Regions from separate parts of the Clostridium saccharobutylicum DSM 13864 genome, predicted to be linked through region 2. Evidence: a T-box and tRNA genes for the amino acid it is inferred to sense, from the RefSeq annotation. Region 2 holds a T-box; the other holds one or more tRNA genes.
What was found. A T-box is a leader RNA that pairs with one kind of tRNA and senses whether it is charged. The one in region 2 lies ahead of leuS (leucine--tRNA ligase), so its partner is inferred to be a tRNA-Leu.
Positions count from the first base shown of each region.

Region 1: it has a tRNA-Leu gene. The T-box ahead of leuS (leucine--tRNA ligase) is inferred to sense a tRNA for this amino acid. The anticodon was not compared.

Region 1 covers NC_022571.1:1,319,456-1,324,894, forward strand. The annotation lists gene coaE (dephospho-CoA kinase) at 1-461, shown strand, start outside; gene CLSA_RS05740 (lytic transglycosylase domain-containing protein) at 477-1,097, shown strand; tRNA gene CLSA_RS05745 (tRNA-Leu) at 1,202-1,286, shown strand; gene istB (IS21-like element helper ATPase IstB) at 1,916-2,668, opposite strand; partial or broken gene istA (IS21 family transposase) at 2,661-3,957, opposite strand; gene CLSA_RS05760 (putative cell wall binding repeat protein) at 4,056-4,382, shown strand.
Region 2 covers NC_022571.1:4,527,443-4,532,881, forward strand. The annotation lists gene CLSA_RS19670 (acyl CoA:acetate/3-ketoacid CoA transferase) at 1-507, opposite strand, end outside; gene CLSA_RS19675 (short-chain-enoyl-CoA hydratase) at 618-1,394, opposite strand; T-box leader at 1,892-2,106, shown strand; gene leuS (leucine--tRNA ligase) at 2,316-4,766, shown strand; partial or broken gene CLSA_RS22995 (ATP-binding protein) at 4,839-4,997, shown strand; gene CLSA_RS24155 (leucine-rich repeat protein) at 5,175-5,439, opposite strand, start outside.

The DNA.
Region 1 (5,439 bases), 1.9 Mb from region 2:
AATTAGTGCGAACACAATTTGGAGTGGGTTTTTTCGATTGGAGAGGGGAATTTAGAAGAAAAGAATTTGGAAATCACATATTTAGGTTCCCTAAACAAAGAATTAAATATGAAAGTATTATCATGCCATATATTAAGAAAAGTATAGAAAGTGATATGAAATCTTATGAAAATAGTGGCGAAAAAATAGTAGTATTAGATGCACCTACTTTAATAGAAAACAACTTTCATGAAGAAATGGATTATGTAATACTTGTATGTGCAGATAAATCAGTTCAGATTCAAAGGGTAATGGATAGGGACAAATTAACCAAAAATGAGGTGGTTAATAGAACGAATGCACAAATGTCTATGGAACAAAAAAAGGAATTTGCTAATATTATCATTGATAATAACAATGATTTAATTGATACTCAAAAGCAGGTTTATGATTTGATCGATTTTATGAAATTAATAAGTTAGAGTAAGGAGAAAAAAATGAAAATCCTGAGAAATATTTTTTGTATGCTAATAGTTTTATTAGTAATCGTAGCATGTTCTAGGTATGTTATAGAAAAAAAGTTTTTCCCTTATAAATATAAAGAATATGTGGATACATATAGCAAAGAATATGGTTTAGATCCAATGTTCGTATTAGCGGTAATAAAAACTGAAAGTAAATTTGATGACGATGCACATTCGCATAAAAATGCAGTAGGACTTATGCAAATAACTGCTGAAACAGGAGAATGGGCAGCTAAGGAAATGGGATATAGTTCATTTTCTAAGGATGATTTATATAATGAAGAATACAATATAAAAATGGGATGTTGGTACCTTAAAAGATTAAAAGAGATGTTCAATGGGGACTTAGATTTAACAATTGCAGCATATAATGCAGGACCAACTAATGTACAAAATTGGCTGAAGAATGAACAATATTCAGGAGATGGAAAAAACATTGATTATATACCATTTGGAGAAACTAAAAAATATGTAGATAAAGTAAATACTTATTATAGCGTATATAAATATCTTTATGGTAAGGATGAAGGTTATTTTGATACATCTAAAATCTTAAATATAATAGGAAGTCTTTGGAATGTACATTTTGTTTAGGTGTATACAATTCTTTTGATATTTAAATTTAGTTTTAAGAAATGTATAAATCTACTTGAATTTTAAATGAAAATGAATTATGATTAATTTGTTGGAATGGTTATGCAGGTGTGCTGGAACTGGCAGACAGGCACGTTTGAGGGGCGTGTGTTATATAACGTACGGGTTCAAGTCCCGTTACCTGCACCAACTTAGTAGAACCTAGAATCGGCATGAGTGCTTGATTCTAGGCTTTTTAGCTTATATTTCTATTTCCGTAACCAACAGCAAATAACCGCAAGAAACATTAATTTTATAGGGCATATTACTAGCAGATTACTAGCAGATTAGTAGCATGGCTTACCTGCAATATGGGATTGAAAAATTATAAGAGAAGGTTGTAAAAATAGTGTTTACTTGGTGAACATAAATAAGAAATAAGAATGTTAATATATATCAATGTAGATTATTCAATTCACTTTATATAATGTGTATTTTTATATTTACAGTTTCTTTCTAAATATTTTAGATTTTGGATTTGAAATTTGGAAAAATATACAATTAATAAAGTGCCGACGGGATTTGAATCTATGTATCATAAAGCACGCACCACTCTAATGGAACAGTTTTGATAAAGAAGACGTAAAGAAAAAGTAGCATGGCGATTTAACCGTGCTACTTAAAGTGTAGATTATAGTGTATTAACTGCATTACGCTTTCTACTATCATTTGAGTGTACATACGTATTGTGGTTTGACCCAAGTTCAAAGCACATGCTTATGAGTATATAAATGTCAAGCTAGAAATGTAACTTTTTGATCATTTAAGAATGTAGTTTTTTAATCTTCTTCTTGCTTAAAATGATCTTTCAGTCTATAAGACTTGCCATTAATTGTAACGACATGAGCGTGATGTAAAACTCTATCTAAAATAGCACTAGCTATAACAGCATCATAAAAAATATCATCCCAAGAATTAAAATTTATGTTGGTAGTTAAGATGGTACTTTTCTTTTCATATCTCATGTCGATTAATTGGAAGAATAATTTTGAATCTTCTTTATCTATAGGTAAATAACCTAATACATCAATAATAAGAAGCTTATATTTACTAAAGTGCTTAAGTCTAGCATCTAATCTATTTTCTAGATTTGCTCGCTTTAGTTGTTGTAATAAATCATTGCACTTAATGAAATAAGTACTGTAACGTCGCTTCGCAGCCGCGATTCCTATAGAAGTCGCAAGATGTGTTTTACCAACACCACTAGAACCTAAAAATACAATGTTTTCTTTTGATTCTAAAAAACGCAGTGTTAAAAAATCTAATATTTGATCTTTATTAATTCCAGGTTGAAAATTAAAGTCAAAATCTTTAATTTCTTTTTGATGTGGAAAAGCTCCAACCTTAACCATAGATTTAATCATATTTGCTTCTTTACAGTCAATTTCATGAGCTGTAAGTTTAATAAGAGCATCAACAAAAGATAGATTATTTTTTGTTGTAAAATCAATAACTTCGTCCAAATGAGTAATCATTTGCTTCATTTTCAAATATTCTAAATTATTTATAAGTTGTGTATATGTACTATTCATTTTGGTATACTTCTCCTATCATTTTTAAATTATTTCTAGCTATTTCTATCATTTCATATGAATTTTTATTAAATGTTAAAGCACTAATTTCAGCATAATGTTCAGCTTGATAATTTAATTTCTGATTTTGTATTTTATGAATAGTAACTAAATTTGTGTTATAATACACATGTAGTTGATCATCATAAACTTGAAGTTTTAGTTTTTGGCCTATATATTCTGGTGGTACAGAATATTGGTTTGATTTATATGAAATCATGCTTTGACGATTTACTTTAACACTTGTGGTGATTATTTTGTAGTGATTTCTTATCTGCTCTTTAGGCAGTTCAGATAAGAAATCTTTTTCTTTTTCTAAATGTAATATAGGTATTTTGCCAGTTGATGTATGGCATGTACTATTAATTCGATTGTTTAAATCTGAAACGAGTTTATGCAGACCTTCATAATCTAAGGTTCCATTATATGCTCTTATTTCATCTAATAGTTTCATAGGAGCTTCAACTTTAGCCTTTGTATTCGGTCTTCCTGCTTATGCAGGGACGGACATTAAATCCATAGTCATCTGCAAATTGTTGAAATTTATTATTTACTTTTCCTTTAGAATAATTAGTTCTAGCTTCATCCATAACAGTTTTCATGTTATCTGTAAGTATTTCTTCTGGTACTCCTCCAAATGATTCGAATGACTCATCTAAAAAAGAAAATAGTACGTCTTGTGTTTTATCAAGAGATAATTTATATACTCTAAATCTTGAGTATGAAAGGATTAAAACAAAAACATTTATACTAATAACTTCACCTGTAGTTAAAATAAACTCTATATTTTCTTTCCAATCCAATTGTGCTTGTTTTCCTTTCTCAGTTTCATACCTCATAAGCGAAGTAGTGGATATATGCCCCTTTTTCCTATTATTAAAGTACTCATTAAATTCTGAGTGATTAGAAATGTATCTTCTAAACGAAGATTGCGCGCAATCTAGTCCATGATTATCTTTAAGATATTGCCATAAAATGCGCTTATAATAAAATACTTGAATTGAATCTTTACTAAGAAGCTCTTTTATAATAGGTTCAAAAGCTTCTATTTTAGATTTGCAGTTTCTAGTGGTAGGTTTGACATATCCATTTAAATATTTTCCTACGGTTCGAGGATCAACTCCAAGTTCTCTAGCTATTTGGCTTTTATTTACTTTCAAATTGTTTACCTCCATAATCGGCTTTAATTTATGAAGATCTTCTAAAGTATTAATTTTAAGTTCTGAATAAATATTAGTTTTTATAATCATAATTACCCCCAATAAATCTTGAGTAATTATAATTTATTCAAACTAAGTTGTACATTCTTATATGATCATTTACTTGCATTCTTATCTTATCATTTATAATGAGTAAATGGATTCAAGACGGAGGAAATTGGTATTACCTTGGTTCAGATGGTAATATGATTCATGGTATGAATGTAGATGGCTACTTCCTAGCAAGAAATGGGGTATACACAGACAGCGCACACAGCGATGTACCAGATTACACAAAGCAAGGTGTATGTAAGACAGCAGATTGGAACTCTAGTATGACTTCACTAACACGTCAAGAGTTCGATTCATACGTAGCTTCAGGCAAGATTAAAGCTTCAGTAGTATACTCACACGAGAGAGGTCAATCTGTTTCAGTTGACAATCCAGGTTCTATTCAATTCTACCTAGCAAACTAACCACAATAAGATGTAACTTCAACAAAAGAGGTTACATCTTTTCATTTTAACCTGTAACTCTAACCACAAATATATAAAACATATTAATTATTTAATATAAACAAGCTAGTCCTATTTTGCCATAGAACTTGCCAGTTACTTCATAGCACTATCGCATAACAAGTGCTACTAGCAGGATGTTACTTTAGTTATATAAATTAAAATTACACATCTAACTTTCGATCTACGAAAACAAATAATATATCTAACCCACGTAAAAACTACCTAAGTTGCAATAACTTTTACGTAGTTTCGTAAAAAATATTTGACTAAATATGTTTACGGTGATATTATATGTGTATAGAAGTATAGAGATTATACACAAAATAAAAGTCAGTGATACCAACACTGACTAGTCTATATAGTGTAAATACTTTTTCATTAGTTAGGTACTGTTAGTAGCAGTAAATAGGAAATGCTAAATTTACAAGTAATATAATTAGAATCATTACTAGTATCTTAGTTGGCATTTTCATATAATCACCTTCTTTCGTTTTAGAAGATTGTTCAAGAAGGGCTTGTCCAATATTGTTGTTTAAGTTTATCTGTATTGTATTGCAGTACAAAGCAGATGTTATCTTAAGCTTATTTGTATTTACACTATATGAAATTATTTTAGCACAGTAAGAATAATATTACAATATTTTTTTTACTGTGCTATATTGTTTTATGCTAAGTTACTTTGCTACTAGTGCTACAAGACAATTATTAAGGTGCAACTCCTAGAGGGGTACAACGTTTTCTTTTAATAATATGTAAGACACATTACTTAGAGTACATCTAAACTCTAAGTAATGTGTCTATTTTAATTTATATGGGGTATGGATTTTATTACTGAGCTAGAGGTTTCAATATGTAGTTTGTAATTTTACATCAGAAGGTGCAGATTTTGGTGCAGTTAATAGAATATTTAAGCGTATAAAGACAGATTTACAAAACTTGATGTGAGCAATAAGATACATTTTGAAGTTGAAAATAATGAAATCAACCTAAATAGTAAGCGTGATTATTTAATGTA
Region 2 (5,439 bases):
AAAAGATTTATATAATAATTTTTCTTCTCCCTCTATGTTTATGAGCTTAACAATGTCCTCTGTTGTTTTTTCATTTAGTTTTCCTCCACTTATTCTTGGGTCTACAAACGTATTTAATCCAACGTGAGTTATTGTTCCAACTCTTTTTCCAGCAATATCTCTAAATAATTCAGATATTGTTCCTTGTGGTAAATTATAAGCTTCTATTTTATTTTCAATAGCCATTTTCCCGAGCTTTGGTGCAAGATTCCAATGTCCTGCAACAACTCTTTTAGTCATTCCTTCATGTGCATAGTGATCTGCACCTTTTCCTTTTCCATCGCCTTGTCCTGCTGCATGCACTAAAGTTATATTTTTAGGATGTCCTGTTTCAAGAAAAAGTTTCTCTATAGCACTACTGAGTGTTTCTGGTGCACTACTACCTACAAATCCACCAGTTACTAGTAAATCTTCATCTTTTACCATTTCAGCTGCTTCACGGCTTGTTAAAACGTTTACTTTCCTCACATATACCAATCCCTTCAAGATTAATAATTATTGATTTACACTATTTAGACACATTCAAAAAAATAACAAATCTATCTGCCAAGCTTATTTTCTTTCATGTGCCTTAATTTTTAACATCCCTTAAAAGAAGCTTTTCTCTTTCCTACAAACGCACTCATTCCTTCAGTTTGATCCTCTGTTGAGAAACATAATCCAAATAAATCTGCTTCAAAAGCATAAGCGGATTCTGTATCCATATTTAATCCATTGTTTATAGATGATTTTGCTAAACTAACCGCATAAGTTCCCTTACTCATTATCTTATTAGCCATTTCTTTTGCCTTATCTATTAATTCATTTGGTTCATATATTTTATTAACAAGACCAATTCTATACGCTTCATTTGCATCTATCATATCTGTAGTAAAAATAAGTTCTTTAGCTCTTCCCTTTCCAACTAATCTTGGAAGTCTTTGAGTTCCTGCAAATCCTGGAATTATTCCTAATCCGACTTCAGGTTGTCCGAATTTAGCTTTTGTAGACGCTAATCTTATGTCACAAGCCATTGATAATTCACAGCCTCCGCCTAATGCGTAACCGTTTACTGCCGCTATAACAATTTGTGGCATATTTTCAATATTAGAAAATACTTTCTGAGCTAATTTTGCCATTTCTCTTCCTTCTATTGCAGTCTTATCTTTCATTTCAGTTATATCTGCACCTGCTACAAAAGATTTCTCCCCTGCCCCAGTTATTATTACAGTATAGATATCCTTTCTTTCTGATATCTCATTTATTACTTGCCCTAATTCTTTCAATGTTTGAGTATTTAATGCGTTAAGTGACTTTGGTCTATTGATTGTTATCTCTGCTATACCATTCTCATGTTTAAAAATTACATTTTCCATTTAAATTTCCTCCTTGAATTTTATTTAATTTTTATAATAATAATTCATCCAGTCAATTGTTATTTTGTAATTTTCTTCCTGTAATTAAATTATATTTATATTCGTGTATCTTGTCAACAAGTATTTTGCATACAAGTAATTTTTGTACAAGATATTTTTAATTCTTTTAATATTATATAAGACCTCATTCTACTCTATTCTAAAAGATTCTATTTTATAATCATTATCATCGATGTATATCTAATCTGTACTATTAGTTAAGACTCATTCAAAAAAACATACAATCAAAATAGTAACATGAAAAAATGAAACAACTTTTATTGATAAAAATCCTTAGCAATATTCTATAGCAATCAAGCAAAATATTCTCCTTACTTTAGTTAAGTTGTATCACAAGTCTAAGTCTCAAATTGTTTATCTCTAATTTATTCTAATTATTGTAAATTAGCTTCTTGACTTTTTTATATTATTTAATATATAATATGCTTAAATTTGTATATATTGCGATGAGTAGGAGTAGTAATAATTCTTATAACTTAAAGAGAACTGTTGGTTGGTGAAAAACAGTGTTATATAATTATGAACTTGCCTAGGAGCTTACTTGCTAAAAACAAGTACGGTGAAACCCGTTAAAATTTTGAGTGAGAAGAATCAATTTAATTTTTTCTTCTAATTAGAGTGGTACCACGGAAATTATGCTTTCGTCTCTTGATTTAAGAGACGAGGGCTTTTTTATTTGGATGAATGATTAACAATAAATAATCACTGATTAATGGTTAACTATTAATAATGAAGGATTAAGGAAAGAAATTTCATAGAAATTTTTAATATATTTTTTAAAAATCCAATTCTACTGAATTTTATCCTTAATTATTCATTCTTAATCATTCATCCTAAATTAATATTATAGGAGGCTATATAATGGCAAATTACGGAACTAAAATCGATAAAAAATGGCAAAAGATATGGGGAGAAAATGAAACTTATAAGTTTAATCCTGAAAACTTAGATAAGAAACTTTATACTCTTGAAATGTTCTCTTATCCTTCAGGTGCTCAATTACATGCTGGTCACTGGTTTAACTATGGTCCAACAGACTCATGGGCGAGACTTAAGAGAATGCAAGGATATAATGTTTTCCAACCTATGGGTTTTGATGCTTTTGGATTACCTGCTGAAAACTATGCTATTAAAACAGGTATACATCCACAAGACTCTACTTTAAAGAATATTGAAACAATGGAAAAACAATTAAAATCAATGGGTGCTATGTTCAACTGGGAAAATGAAGTTGTTACTTGCCTTCCTGATTACTACAAATGGACTCAATGGTTATTTTTAAAACTTTATGAAAAAGGTTTAGCTTATAGAAAAAAAGCTCCTGTAAATTGGTGTCCATCTTGTAACACTGTTTTAGCTAATGAACAAGTTGTTGACGGAGTATGTGAAAGATGCAGTACTGAAGTTGTAAAAAAGGACTTAACTCAATGGTTCTTTAAAATAACTGATTATGCTGATGAATTACTTGATAAATTAGATGGATTAGATTGGCCTGAAAAGACTAAATCTATGCAAAAGCATTGGATTGGTAGATCATATGGTGCTGAAGTTACTTTTAAAGTTAAAGATTCAAAGTTAGATTTTAATGTATTTACTACAAGAGTTGATACACTAAACGGTGTTACATATGTAGTTTTAGCTCCTGAAAATAAATTAGTTGATGAGTTAACATTACCAGAATACAAAGATGCAGTTGAAGAATATAAAGAAGCTGCTTCTAAGCAATCTGAAATTGAAAGACAATCTGTTTCAAAAGAAAAAACAGGAATCTTCACTGGTTCTTACGCTATAAATCCTATTAATGGTAAGGAAGTTCCTATTTGGATTTCTGATTATGTATTATCTACATATGGTACTGGTTGCGTTATGGCAGTTCCAGCTCATGATGAAAGAGACTTTGCCTTTGCAACTAAATTCAATTTACCAATTGAAAGAGTTATAACTGATAAAGATAATAGTGATCCAGAACTTCCTTATTGTGAATACGGAGTACTTGTTAATTCAGGAAAATTTGATGGATTAACAACAGACGAAGCTAAAAAGAAAATTGTTGAAGAATTAGAAAAAGATAAATTAGGTTCAATGAAGGTAAACTTCAGATTAAGAGACTGGTTAGTTTCAAGACAAAGATATTGGGGTGCTCCAATTCCAGTTATATATTGTGATGATTGTGGAATAGTTCCAGTCCCAGAAAAGGATCTTCCAGTTAAACTTCCATACGATGTTGAATTCACTCCAGATGGTAAATCACCATTAAGTAAATCTGAAGAATTCATAAATACAACTTGTCCTATTTGTGGAGGTCATGCAAAAAGAGAAGCTGACACTTTAGATACATTTGTATGTTCATCTTGGTATTACTTAAGATATGCAGATAATAAAAACGAAGATGCACCATTTGATCCTGAGAAAATCAACAAGATACTTCCTGTAGATAAATATGTTGGTGGACCTGAGCATGCTTGTATGCATTTATTATATGCAAGATTTATAACAAAAGCTTTAAGAGATATGGGATACTTAAACTTTGGTGAACCGTTCTTAAGCTTAACTCATCAAGGATTAATCTTAGGACCAGATGGACTTAAAATGAGTAAATCAAAAGGAAATACAATTTCTCCAGACGATTACATCAAAGAATATGGTGCTGATGTATTTAGAATGTACTTAATGTTTGGATTCGGCTATACTGAAGGTGGAGCTTGGAATGATGATGGTATAAAATCTGTCGGAAAATTTGTAGATAGAATTGAAAGAACTTTAGAAACTTGCATAAACTTATTCTCATCTAATGAGAATACTAAAGATTCTATTGACTCGGCTGAAAAAGAGTTAAACTTCTGGAAACATACAGCTATAAAAGGTGTCACTGAAGATGGAAACAAAATGCAATTTAATACTGCAATCGCAAGACTTATGGAATTCGTTAATGCACTAAATAAATATCTTCAAGAAGATATTAAAAATGTAAGTTTCTTAAAAGAGACTATAACTGATTTCTTAAAATTACTTGCACCATTTGCACCTCACTTTGCTGAAGAACAATGGAGTTTACTTGGAAATACTTCAACAATCTTTAATGAAAGATTACCAGAATTCGATCCTTCTGCTCTAGTTAAAGATGAAGTTGAAATTGCTATCCAAATCAATGGTAAAATAAAAGCTAAAATCAATATTCCTTCAAATTTAGATGAAGATGGTATAAAGAAAGCTTCTTTAGAAAATAAAACTGTTCAAGAAAATACTGAAGGCAAAAATATAATTAAAGTGATTGTTATTAAAGGAAGACTTGTTAATATAGTTGTTAAGTAAAATTTACAATTTATTATAAATTAGTTCTATAAATTTAAAAAGACAGTAGAGTTTTAATATGATGGTCCTGGTTTTGAAAACAATGAACTTTCTAATATATTCGAAAGATTCTATAAAGGAACAAAAGAAAATTATGGACTTGGATTATCCATTAGTAAAAATATTATTGAAAAATTAAACGGACAAATCACTGCTATCAATTTAAATTCTGGTGCTTCCTTTATAATCTAAATACCAATAAGCACCAATATATAAATATAATAAAAGCATGCTTTTATTGGCAAAACTTTATAATCTCTGTATAGCCAAAAAGAGGATTCATAAATTTGAATCCTCTTTTTTACATTAACTAATATCACATTAATCTTAATAAGGGTAATTTCTATATATAAATCTTAATTTATTCATCTAAATTAATGCTCCATCATTTCCTAAAGCATACCCATCAATTACTGTGTCACTTGCCATAGTTCCATTAGAATTGAAGTAATACCACTTGCTATCTATTATTTGCCAGCCTGTCTTCATAACTCCTAAGGCACCATAGTCACTGCCATCACATAAGTAATACCAGTTTCCATCTGTATCTTTAAGCCAACCTGTTGTTAGCTTTCCATTGGCATCTAAATGGAACCATTGTCCTACTGTATCTTGTCCGTCGTATGTCCATTCT